DNA from 2 places in the Komagataeibacter saccharivorans genome. Region 2 is predicted to be linked to the other one. Evidence: predicted binding sites of a transcription regulator. Region 2 holds the regulator's gene; the other holds the start of a gene.
What was found. The regulator LexA, encoded in region 2, represses DNA repair genes until DNA is damaged. The targets are predictions, from matches to a motif close to TGTTCTANNTANGTTC.
Positions count from the first base shown of each region.

Region 1: a site for LexA is predicted at 2,768-2,783, ahead of KSAC_RS13635 (ImuA family protein). Genes of this name have one in related genera too.

Region 1 is NZ_CP036404.1:2,964,228-2,968,646, reverse strand. It holds gene KSAC_RS13660 (hypothetical protein) at 1-419, opposite strand, end outside; gene KSAC_RS13655 (ABC-three component system middle component 2) at 419-907, opposite strand; gene KSAC_RS13650 (ABC-three component system protein) at 904-2,007, opposite strand; gene KSAC_RS13645 (HU family DNA-binding protein) at 2,004-2,240, opposite strand; partial or broken gene KSAC_RS17565 (P-type conjugative transfer ATPase TrbB) at 2,454-2,586, shown strand; gene KSAC_RS13635 (ImuA family protein) at 2,828-3,592, shown strand; gene KSAC_RS13630 (Y-family DNA polymerase) at 3,507-4,419, shown strand, end outside.
Region 2 is NZ_CP036404.1:800,443-804,861, forward strand. It holds gene bioD (dethiobiotin synthase) at 1-1,288, shown strand, start outside; gene lexA (transcriptional repressor LexA) at 1,282-1,962, opposite strand; gene KSAC_RS03485 (molybdopterin molybdotransferase MoeA) at 2,081-3,286, opposite strand; gene rpmG (50S ribosomal protein L33) at 3,445-3,612, shown strand; gene KSAC_RS03495 (FtsB family cell division protein) at 3,704-4,033, opposite strand; gene eno (phosphopyruvate hydratase) at 4,111-4,419, opposite strand, start outside.

The DNA of each region.
Region 1 (4,419 bases), 940 kb from region 2:
GTCCCCTTAGTTTTACTCTTGAGGATACGCTTATCAAGCAAGCCGAGCTTCTCGAGCAAAAACCCGGAAAGGTTGTCGATTTTTCCGTGAGAATGGTTTTGATTTAAGTTTTTCTCACTTGATTCAGGATTGTTAAGATCAATTAGCTTAAAGTTTCCGCCAGATATTGATCGACGCCAACGCCAATTTTCGCCATCGGTCACATGGCAGTCGAGCTCGATTTCTCCGTACCTTGACCACTCTGGTATTTCACGTAGGTTTGAACCGCCGAGCATAAAATCGATTGACTCGGCCAAGAAGGATTTCCCTGTATCAGATGCACCGCAGACCACATTTACGCCGGAAGTGAAACCGAGGCTGACACCTGCCTTTGGTCCTTTGAACGTGATTTTACGAAGCTGAAGGTAGCAGTCAGCCATTAGCGAGGTCCCAGTTGTTGAATGGGTTGAAACTGGCTTGACCACCGCTCGAACAGGCGATGCGTGATACGCCGGATCTCTTCAGTCCCAACATCTTGGAATCGCTCCACTACCCACTCGGCCCTTTCTCTAAGCTGACGCGAATAATCTGCGGCAAGTGACGAGACAAACGGACCTGCAGTTTCCGTTGCGATATAGTTGAAGCCGTCATCAGCCGGAAAGCGGCTTACAAGTCCTCGGCTTATCATCAGAATCAGGCCTTTTTCTATTAGGCTCCTTCGAATAAGAAGTTCTCCAGTTCGGAGCGGTAGCGGCGCATGCAAGCTCTCAGGCCCGTCTGCATCTCCAGAATGGACAACCAAGTAGTCCATCTCGACAAGGCGTTGCAGATCAAATGCGACCGGAAACGCGGCAACAAGGATAGCGAGCGAACGGACACCGGTTTCAAGTGCGCTGTTAAACGGGTTCAGGGTTACCGGGCTGCTCATTTTTTTTGCACCCAAGTCAGGCGGTCGTCGTTGGCAAGCTGGTGACAGATGCCTTGGCGATCCTGCGTTTTGACTGCCGAAACCAACGGATTTGAAGTTGCAGCGACTGTTGACGCTTGCGCAACAGTCGCCTTCATGCGTTCGAAGCCATCGTCATAGCCGCTTTCACAGACATCGACGATCCCATGATAAATTTCGTTTTGCAAAGCGTCGTACGTACCTTCGGGGACGGTGTCCCGGGCAAAATTTCTTAGGGATTCTGCGTGATAGAATCTCTCACGCTGACGAAGGTAGTCTCGCTTAAGAATATCGTGCGCATCCAGATCGTCTGGGCTTTTAATTTTTGTAATACCACCATCTATATGGTCGCCATAAGCGTCGAGAAGCTGCCGGATATATCGGCTTTCATTGTATGTATGCTTCTCTGGTGGACGCACAGGATTGGGGCGTTGCGGAAGTCCTCCGCCAAACCGAATGGCATGAAAGCCGGTCTTTTTGTGGGCTTCGATCAACTCAACAAGTGAGCGAGAGGAGAAGATCGAAAAGTCGAAGGAATCAAAATATTCCTTTAGTATGCCGGTCAATGGAAGTGGAGAGGTAGCCGTAATCCCTTTTTTACAATACTTATCCCAATTTATTTCTGCCTGATCTTGCAGGTCGGTCGGTTTGTTTAAAAGCTTTTCGAGACTAGTTCCGATGTCTTGCGAAGAAACAAAATAATGGCGGCGTGGAGGTATATATTTTCCCTGGTGCGAATAATAAATTATTTTACCGATCTCAACCCAGATATCGCTTGGCCTCAACGGATGATCGTATCTCTTGCATTGGTAATTATCCCAAACGCCTTCGAAACCTTTTGCTGAGCCGAAACCGACAATGTCCACGCCTAAGTCGCCCGATCCACCCAACCGCCGCACCTTGACATATTCTTCCTTGAGAGAATTTGCCCACTCTTCGACAAACGCCTCCCAGTCGTCTGGGCTGAATAATTTGACTCGGGTAACCGGGGGAATAGGTACGCCGCTGTGAACATGAGCAGCAGATGAAGCACAAGTCGGCATCTTGGGATCGATATTCTTGAGGTCGGTGTCAGGAATCAAACTGCTCGCTTTCCTGCTGTAATCGCTTTTAAACTCTGCTTATCCGTTTCAGTGTTTAGGAGCGCCTTACGGGCCTTGGTCTTGTGGATGGTGAACTTCCCGAAGGACGGTAGGGTGAACCCGCCCTCCTGCTTCACGATGACCCCAACCAAGTCATCGGCGGCCTTTGTGGCGGCCACGCCCGTGCGGTCGAGGGAGTCCTGAAGAACGGCGGCAATGAAGGCTTTGCTCATGCGGGCGCAGATCCGTGTGGTGGTCGATTCCAGAAAACCTAGCAGCGCCCTTTCGTCCCGTCACCGCCCAAACGGCAACATACCCCTATGCAAGTTCTTCTATCCCAGCGCCCTACGATCCCCAGATACTTGTTGCGCTCCCGTGTTCATGTCTCTTTCCAATCAACCCCGCTGAGCCATCGCCTCCCTCGGGAGGCCAATCGCGGGGTTTAGATGACCCTCGTTCCTTTCCGTTCTGAAGCCGTAACCCGAGGCAAGTGCATGCTGCGCACCACGCTCGGTCCGAGCGATTGCCGGGCATCTCGACAATCCGTCGATTGTCGAAGTGATGCTCAATCCGGATGGCTGATTGTGGATCGACCGACTTGCGGGCGGGATGGCGGACACGGACAACCGTCGCTGCCCGAAGCGGGAGAAGGTTCTGGATTCAATTCCTTAGCGCACTTTCATCAACGATACTGATCCGACATCGGACACCAGCATGCCGGATACGGAGCGAATTTGCATTGACTTGCGTAGCATGAATGGAACAAAACGGGGACATATAATCAGGAAATTTGCCTGCACAAGGAACGTCGAGCCGTGACATGATCGCTGAAAGCCATAAAAAACCTGGGCTGGAGACGCTACGGGCCGCGATCAGCCGTCTCGAAGGTCATAGCGACCGGCGTCGCACGGTGCTGCCTTTCGGTGTGCGCGAGATCGACGCCCGTCTGCCGGGTGGCGGTCTCGCGCTCGGTGCCCTCCATGAAGTGGCAGGCGGAGGCAATGACGCCCTGCACAGTGCGGCGGCCGGCCACTTCTGCGCCGGGATTGCGGCCCGCACGCGCGGCAAGGTGCTCTGGATCGTCACCCGTCAGGATGTGTTCGCCCCCTCCCTGAAACAGGTCGGGCTGTCGGCACGGCGAACCATTTTTGTCGAGGCCAGTTCGGACGTCGATGTGCTGGCCAGTTTCGAGGAAGGACTGCGACATGGCGGCCTCGGAGCCGTTGTCGCCGAGGTCGCCCGCCTGTCCATGACCGCATCCCGCCGTCTGCAACTGGCCGCCGAGACGTCTGGTTCGCTTGGCATCGCCATCCGCCGCTGGCGACGGCAGACGGATGCGGCGGATTTCGGCCAGCCCACAGCTTCCGTCACCCGCTGGCGGGTGTCCGTCCTGCCTTCCGTACCGTTGCCGGTGCCCGGTGTGGGCCGTCCCCGCTGGCTGCTGGAACTGATCCGCGCCCGCGCAGGCGAATGTGCTGATTTTGAAGTGGAGGCCTGTGATGGCAAGGGTCGTCTCTCTTTACCTGCCACTCTGGCCGACCGACCGGATCAGGAAACGACTTGGGCCAGACGCGCCCGCGCCTGAGACGCCGCTGGCGCTTGTCGGACGGGAAGGACGACGCCGGGTTCTGCTGTCTGTTGATCTGGCCGCCCGCAAGATGGGGCTCCGCCCCGGCACGCCGGTCGCCAAGGCTCAGGCACTGTATCCCGATCTGGTGCTGATGGATGCCGATCCCGAGGGCGACCGGCGAGGGCTGGAAAAACTCGCCCTGTGGTTCCAGCACCGGATCGCGCCCATTGTAGCGGTCGATGCGCCGGACGGGCTGGTTCTGGACACAACCGGGACAGATCACCTGCATGGTGGCGAACTTCCCATGCTCAAGGATATGATCCACCGCATGGCGGGAGCCGGGTTCCGGGCAAAGGCCGTGGTGGCGGACACCTGGGGCGCTGCGCACGCAATCGCCCGCTATGGCCGGGCACCGATTGCCGTCGTGCCGCCGGGTAACACCGCTTCTGTATTGGCCGATCTTCCCCTTGAGGCGCTGCGCCTGCCACCCACCATTATCGAAGGTCTGGCCACACTGGGTGTGTCGCGCATCGGACCGCTGGCCGCCATGCCCCGTGCGCCGCTGGCCTTGCGGTTTGGCCCCGACATCGCCCGCAGGCTGGATCAGGCGTTCGGGCGCATCGGAGAAGCCATCGTGCCAGTCCGCCCGGTTGATCCAGTCGAGGTCAGCCGCAATTTTGCCGAACCCATTGGCGCTGCCGAGACCATCGCCCGTTATATTGGCAAACTGGTGCCGCTGCTCTGTCAGGGGCTGGACAAACGTGGGCAGGGTGTGCGCCGCCTCGATCTGCTGCTGCATCGGGTGGACAGCCGCACCGAGGCGATCCGCATAGCAACGGCCA
Region 2 (4,419 bases):
TCATGCTACGCCGCTACGTATTCTGGAAATCGGTTGCGGCACCGGATTCCTGACGCGGGAACTGCTACGCCTGTTCCCTGATGCCCATATCACCGCCACGGACATCGCACCGGGCATGCTGGCGCGTCTGGCGGCACGAATTCCGGACAGGGAACGGCTGACACTGCACCGCATGGATGCGGAACAGCCCGACCTGACCGGCCCGTTCGACCTGATATGCTCAAGTCTGGCCATGCAGTGGTTTGAAAACCGGGCCCGGACGCTGGATCTGCTTGCATCGCTGCTTGCACCCGATGGCCAGATGGCTTTTGCCACCTTATGCGCAGGCAGCTTCCGGCAATGGCGGGACGCCTATGCACGGGCTGGCGTGACCTGCCCGGTTCCTTCCTATCCCCCCCTTGCCACCCTGCATGAGGAGTGGCCGCTTTCCGGCGCAGGGCTTTGGCAGGAAGCGGAAATAGTGGATAGCCCCGCATCACCACTGGAATTCGTGCGCGAACTGGCGGCCATCGGGGCCAGCCATACCGATCACCCACCGGCAACGGGTAGTCAGCTACGCCGCGTTCTGGCAGCAGCGCACAGCAATGATCCCTTCGCCGTTTCGTATCATGTCGCTTACGGACAGTTCCGACGTGCCCTGTGGCCAGGTGTATTCGTAACCGGTACGGATACGGATGTGGGCAAGACCGTTACCGCCGCCACACTGGTGCGGGCATGGGGTGCCGCCTACTGGAAGCCCCTGCAAAGCGGCACGGATGATGCCCCATCAGACAGTACGACCATACGTGCCCTGTCCGGTATCGACGCGGCGCGGCTGTATCCGCCTGCGGCCACGTTCGGTGCTTCCCTGTCCCCGGAAGATGCAGCACGGCAGGCCCATACCCGCATCAATCCGACCGACATAGGGTTGCCCCCCCATGACGCCGCCCGTGGACCGCTGGTGGTTGAAGGGGCAGGGGGCGTGTTCGTACCCATTGCCGAAAATTACCTGATGATCGACCTTATGGTCCGTCTTGCGCTGCCTGTGGTACTGGTGGCCCGCAGCCAGCTTGGCACGATCAATCACACACTGCTCAGTCTCGCAGCACTACGGACACGCGGAGTGCGCGTACTGGGCGTAATCCTGAACGGGCCACCCGAACCGATTGGCCGTAATGCCATCGAACGCCATGGGCAGGTGCGTATTCTGGCAGAACTGCCCCCAACCGATCCCATGGGGCCGGATGCCATAAGACAACTGGCCACCCATATACCATCGTGGACTGACGTGACGGGCAGTGTTCAGTAACGTCGCATAAGACCCGCAAGGGTACCCTGTATGCTGACACGACTGGCAGGCAGGGTCCGTGTCTCATAGCGGGTGTTGGCCGGGATCAACGCGATTTCATCGCCCTGATGCCGCACCCGTTTGAGGGTCACTTCCTCCCCATCGATCAGGGCCACGGCAATCTGACCGTCACTGGCCTGTGCCTGTGCGCGGATGATGACCGTATCGCCATCGAGTATTCCCGCGTCCTCCATCGAATCCCCGGTAACCTCCAGCGCGTAATGGTCGCTGGCCTTGCTCATAAGGCTGGCAGGCACAACGATATGGGTTGTACTGGCGTTGATGGCTTCGATCGGGTTACCTGCCGCGATCCGTCCGACAAAGGGCAGTTCAACCATGCCTGCGATGACTGCGGCAGATGGCACCGCCGGGCCGCCGGGTGCGGGCGGGTCGACCGGCTTACGGACCGGCGGCGGCTCGATATCCGGCAGGCGCAGGATTTCCAGCGCCCGGGCACGATGATGCCTGCGGTGGAGGAATCCCCGTTCCTCCAGCGCTGAAATCAGGCGGTGGATACCCGATTTGGAACGCAGGCCAAGCGCATCCTTCATTTCATCGAAGGAGGGCGAGAATCCCGTCCTACGCAAATGGCCGTCAATAAATAGCAAAAGCTCATGTTGTTTTTTCGTGAGCATGCCACATGTCCTTTTGCCGTGGGCGCGTTCCAAGGCGGGAAGAAGCTGGAACAAACCAAAAACCTGTTTCCATGTTCTATATTGGTTCCATCCGCCCCGTCAACTGCGATCCCGCCTGTTACAACCCCTGATCAATGCGGATGATCTCGCACATATCACCCGCCCGGGCAGGCGGTGCGTGCGGCGCGCGCAGCACCAGCGCCTGACTGTCGGCCAGTATATGCAGCATGGCTGAATCCTGAACGGGGAAAGGGGTGGCGATCTGCTGGCCCTGCCCATCATGTGTGAGGCTGCTGCGCAGGAAATCCATGCGCCAGTCATTTTCCGGCAGATCAACGCCCAGAACCGCACGCTGTGGCGGCTCAACCGCATTGTCCAGCCCGGCCATGCGCCGCAGGGCAGGCAGGACGAACACGACGGTACAGACGAACGCGGCCACCGGATTGCCCGGCAGGCCGATGAAAGGCAGGCGCCCCAGATGGCCGGACATGAGCGGGCGACCCGGCCGCATGGCAATTTTCCAGAAATCGGTTTTCAGCCCGACCTGTTCCAGCCCCCGACGCACCAGATCGTGACTGCCGACGCTGGCACCCCCGGTGGTTATGAGCATATCCACGCCATCCACCATCCGCTCAAGGGTCGCAAGGTCGCTCATATTATCCCGCAGCACGGGCAGCATGACCGGCTCGGCACCGGCCTGACGCAGCAGGGCGGCCAGCATGGGGGTGCTGGAATTGGCAATCTGGCCTGCCGCCAGCGTGCTGCCGGGCAGCAGCAGTTCATCCCCCGTGGCGGCAATGGCCACGCGGGGGCGGCGTGTGACCTCCACCCAGGGATGGTTTGCAGCCGCGGCAAGGCCGATATCACGTGCGGACAGCCTGCGCCCGGCGGGAATGACAACCTGCCCCTGCGCGAAATCCTGCCCCCTGCGCCGCACGAACGTCCCCGGCGCGATAACATGCCCGGTCGTGACGGCACGCCCATCCACCTGTGCATTTTCCTGTATCAGCACGGCATCCGTCCCGGCGGGCATGACGCTGCCGGTGAATATACGGACACACTGGCCCTGACCGATCGTGGTGGCTACGGGATGCCCGGCAGGCGCTTCGGCGACACATTCAAGCGTCGCCCCACCGGTGGAAAGATCAGCAGCGCGCACGGCATAGCCATCCATGGCGGATACATCGGCTGGCGGATTGGACAGGCGCGCGGCCAGCGGGGCAGCACTTACGCGTCCACACGCATCAGTCAGGGCCACGACCTCCGCCGGGAGGGGAAATACCCCCTGAAGAATCCGTTCACGCGCTTCGGAGACGCTCAACATCGTGCACTGCACTCCTTTTTTACCCGTCCGGGGCGAATTTAAACAGAAATATTGGTCTTAGAGCTTGACCTCAGCCTTGTGTATGCGCATTTTCCGCCAACTTGAACCACTGCTGCACCTGAATGTTCCAGCAGCGGCGGAGCAGTGCTGAGGATATCATGGCCAAGACCAACACGATTCAAATCAAGCTCGTTTCCACGGCGGACACCGGCTACTTCTACGTGACCAAGAAGAACGCCCGTGCCCAGACCGGCAAGATGGAAATGCGCAAATACGATCCCGTTGCGCGCAAGCACGTGGCCTTCCGCGAAGCGAAGATCAAATAATCTTCCGCTCCGGCGGAAACGAAAAAACCCCGGCGGAAACGACCGGGGTTTTTTCATGCCTGCATGTCCTGCATGTCATGTGCGGGCCATGTCAGTACAGGTGGTTATGTTCCCCGTAGGGCACGACAATTTCGTCCTGCCGGGCAAGGTTCTGCATGGTGCGCGCACGTTCATCCAGAAGATCGACATCCAGCGCGCCTTCCTTCAGCCCGCGCACGCGCCGCAGCCAGACTTCCTGTTCGGCCTTGGCATCGTGCTGGGCGGACCGGGCTTCATCAAGCAGATGCAACTGCGCGGCATAGCTGTGCAGGCCATGTTCGCCGCGCATGACGTTCCAGCCAAAATATGCCGTAAGCCCGATAAACAGGGCAGGGGGAATCGTGGCCCTGATTACACGCCTAACAATCTTGACCACCTGCATCTCGTTCCCCCGGTCAGCTTCAATATCGCATCACATCTCGTGTAACCGGACGGGCTTAACCCGTCCGGCGCACCATGTCACCCGTTCTTCAGGATCGTACGCCCCGCGTAACGGGCAGCGAGGGAGAGTTCGTTCTCGATACGGATAAGCTGATTGTATTTCGCGGTTCGGTCGGAACGGGAAAGCGAGCCGGTCTTGATCTGCCCACAATTTGTGGCGACCGCCAGATCGGCAATGGTGCTGTCTTCCGTTTCACCCGAACGATGGCTCATCACGGCGGTGTAACCTGCATGCTGGGCCAGTTGCACTGCTTCCAGCGTCTCGCTCAGCGTGCCGATCTGATTGACCTTGACCAGCAGGGAGTTCGCAACCCCGGCCTTGATACC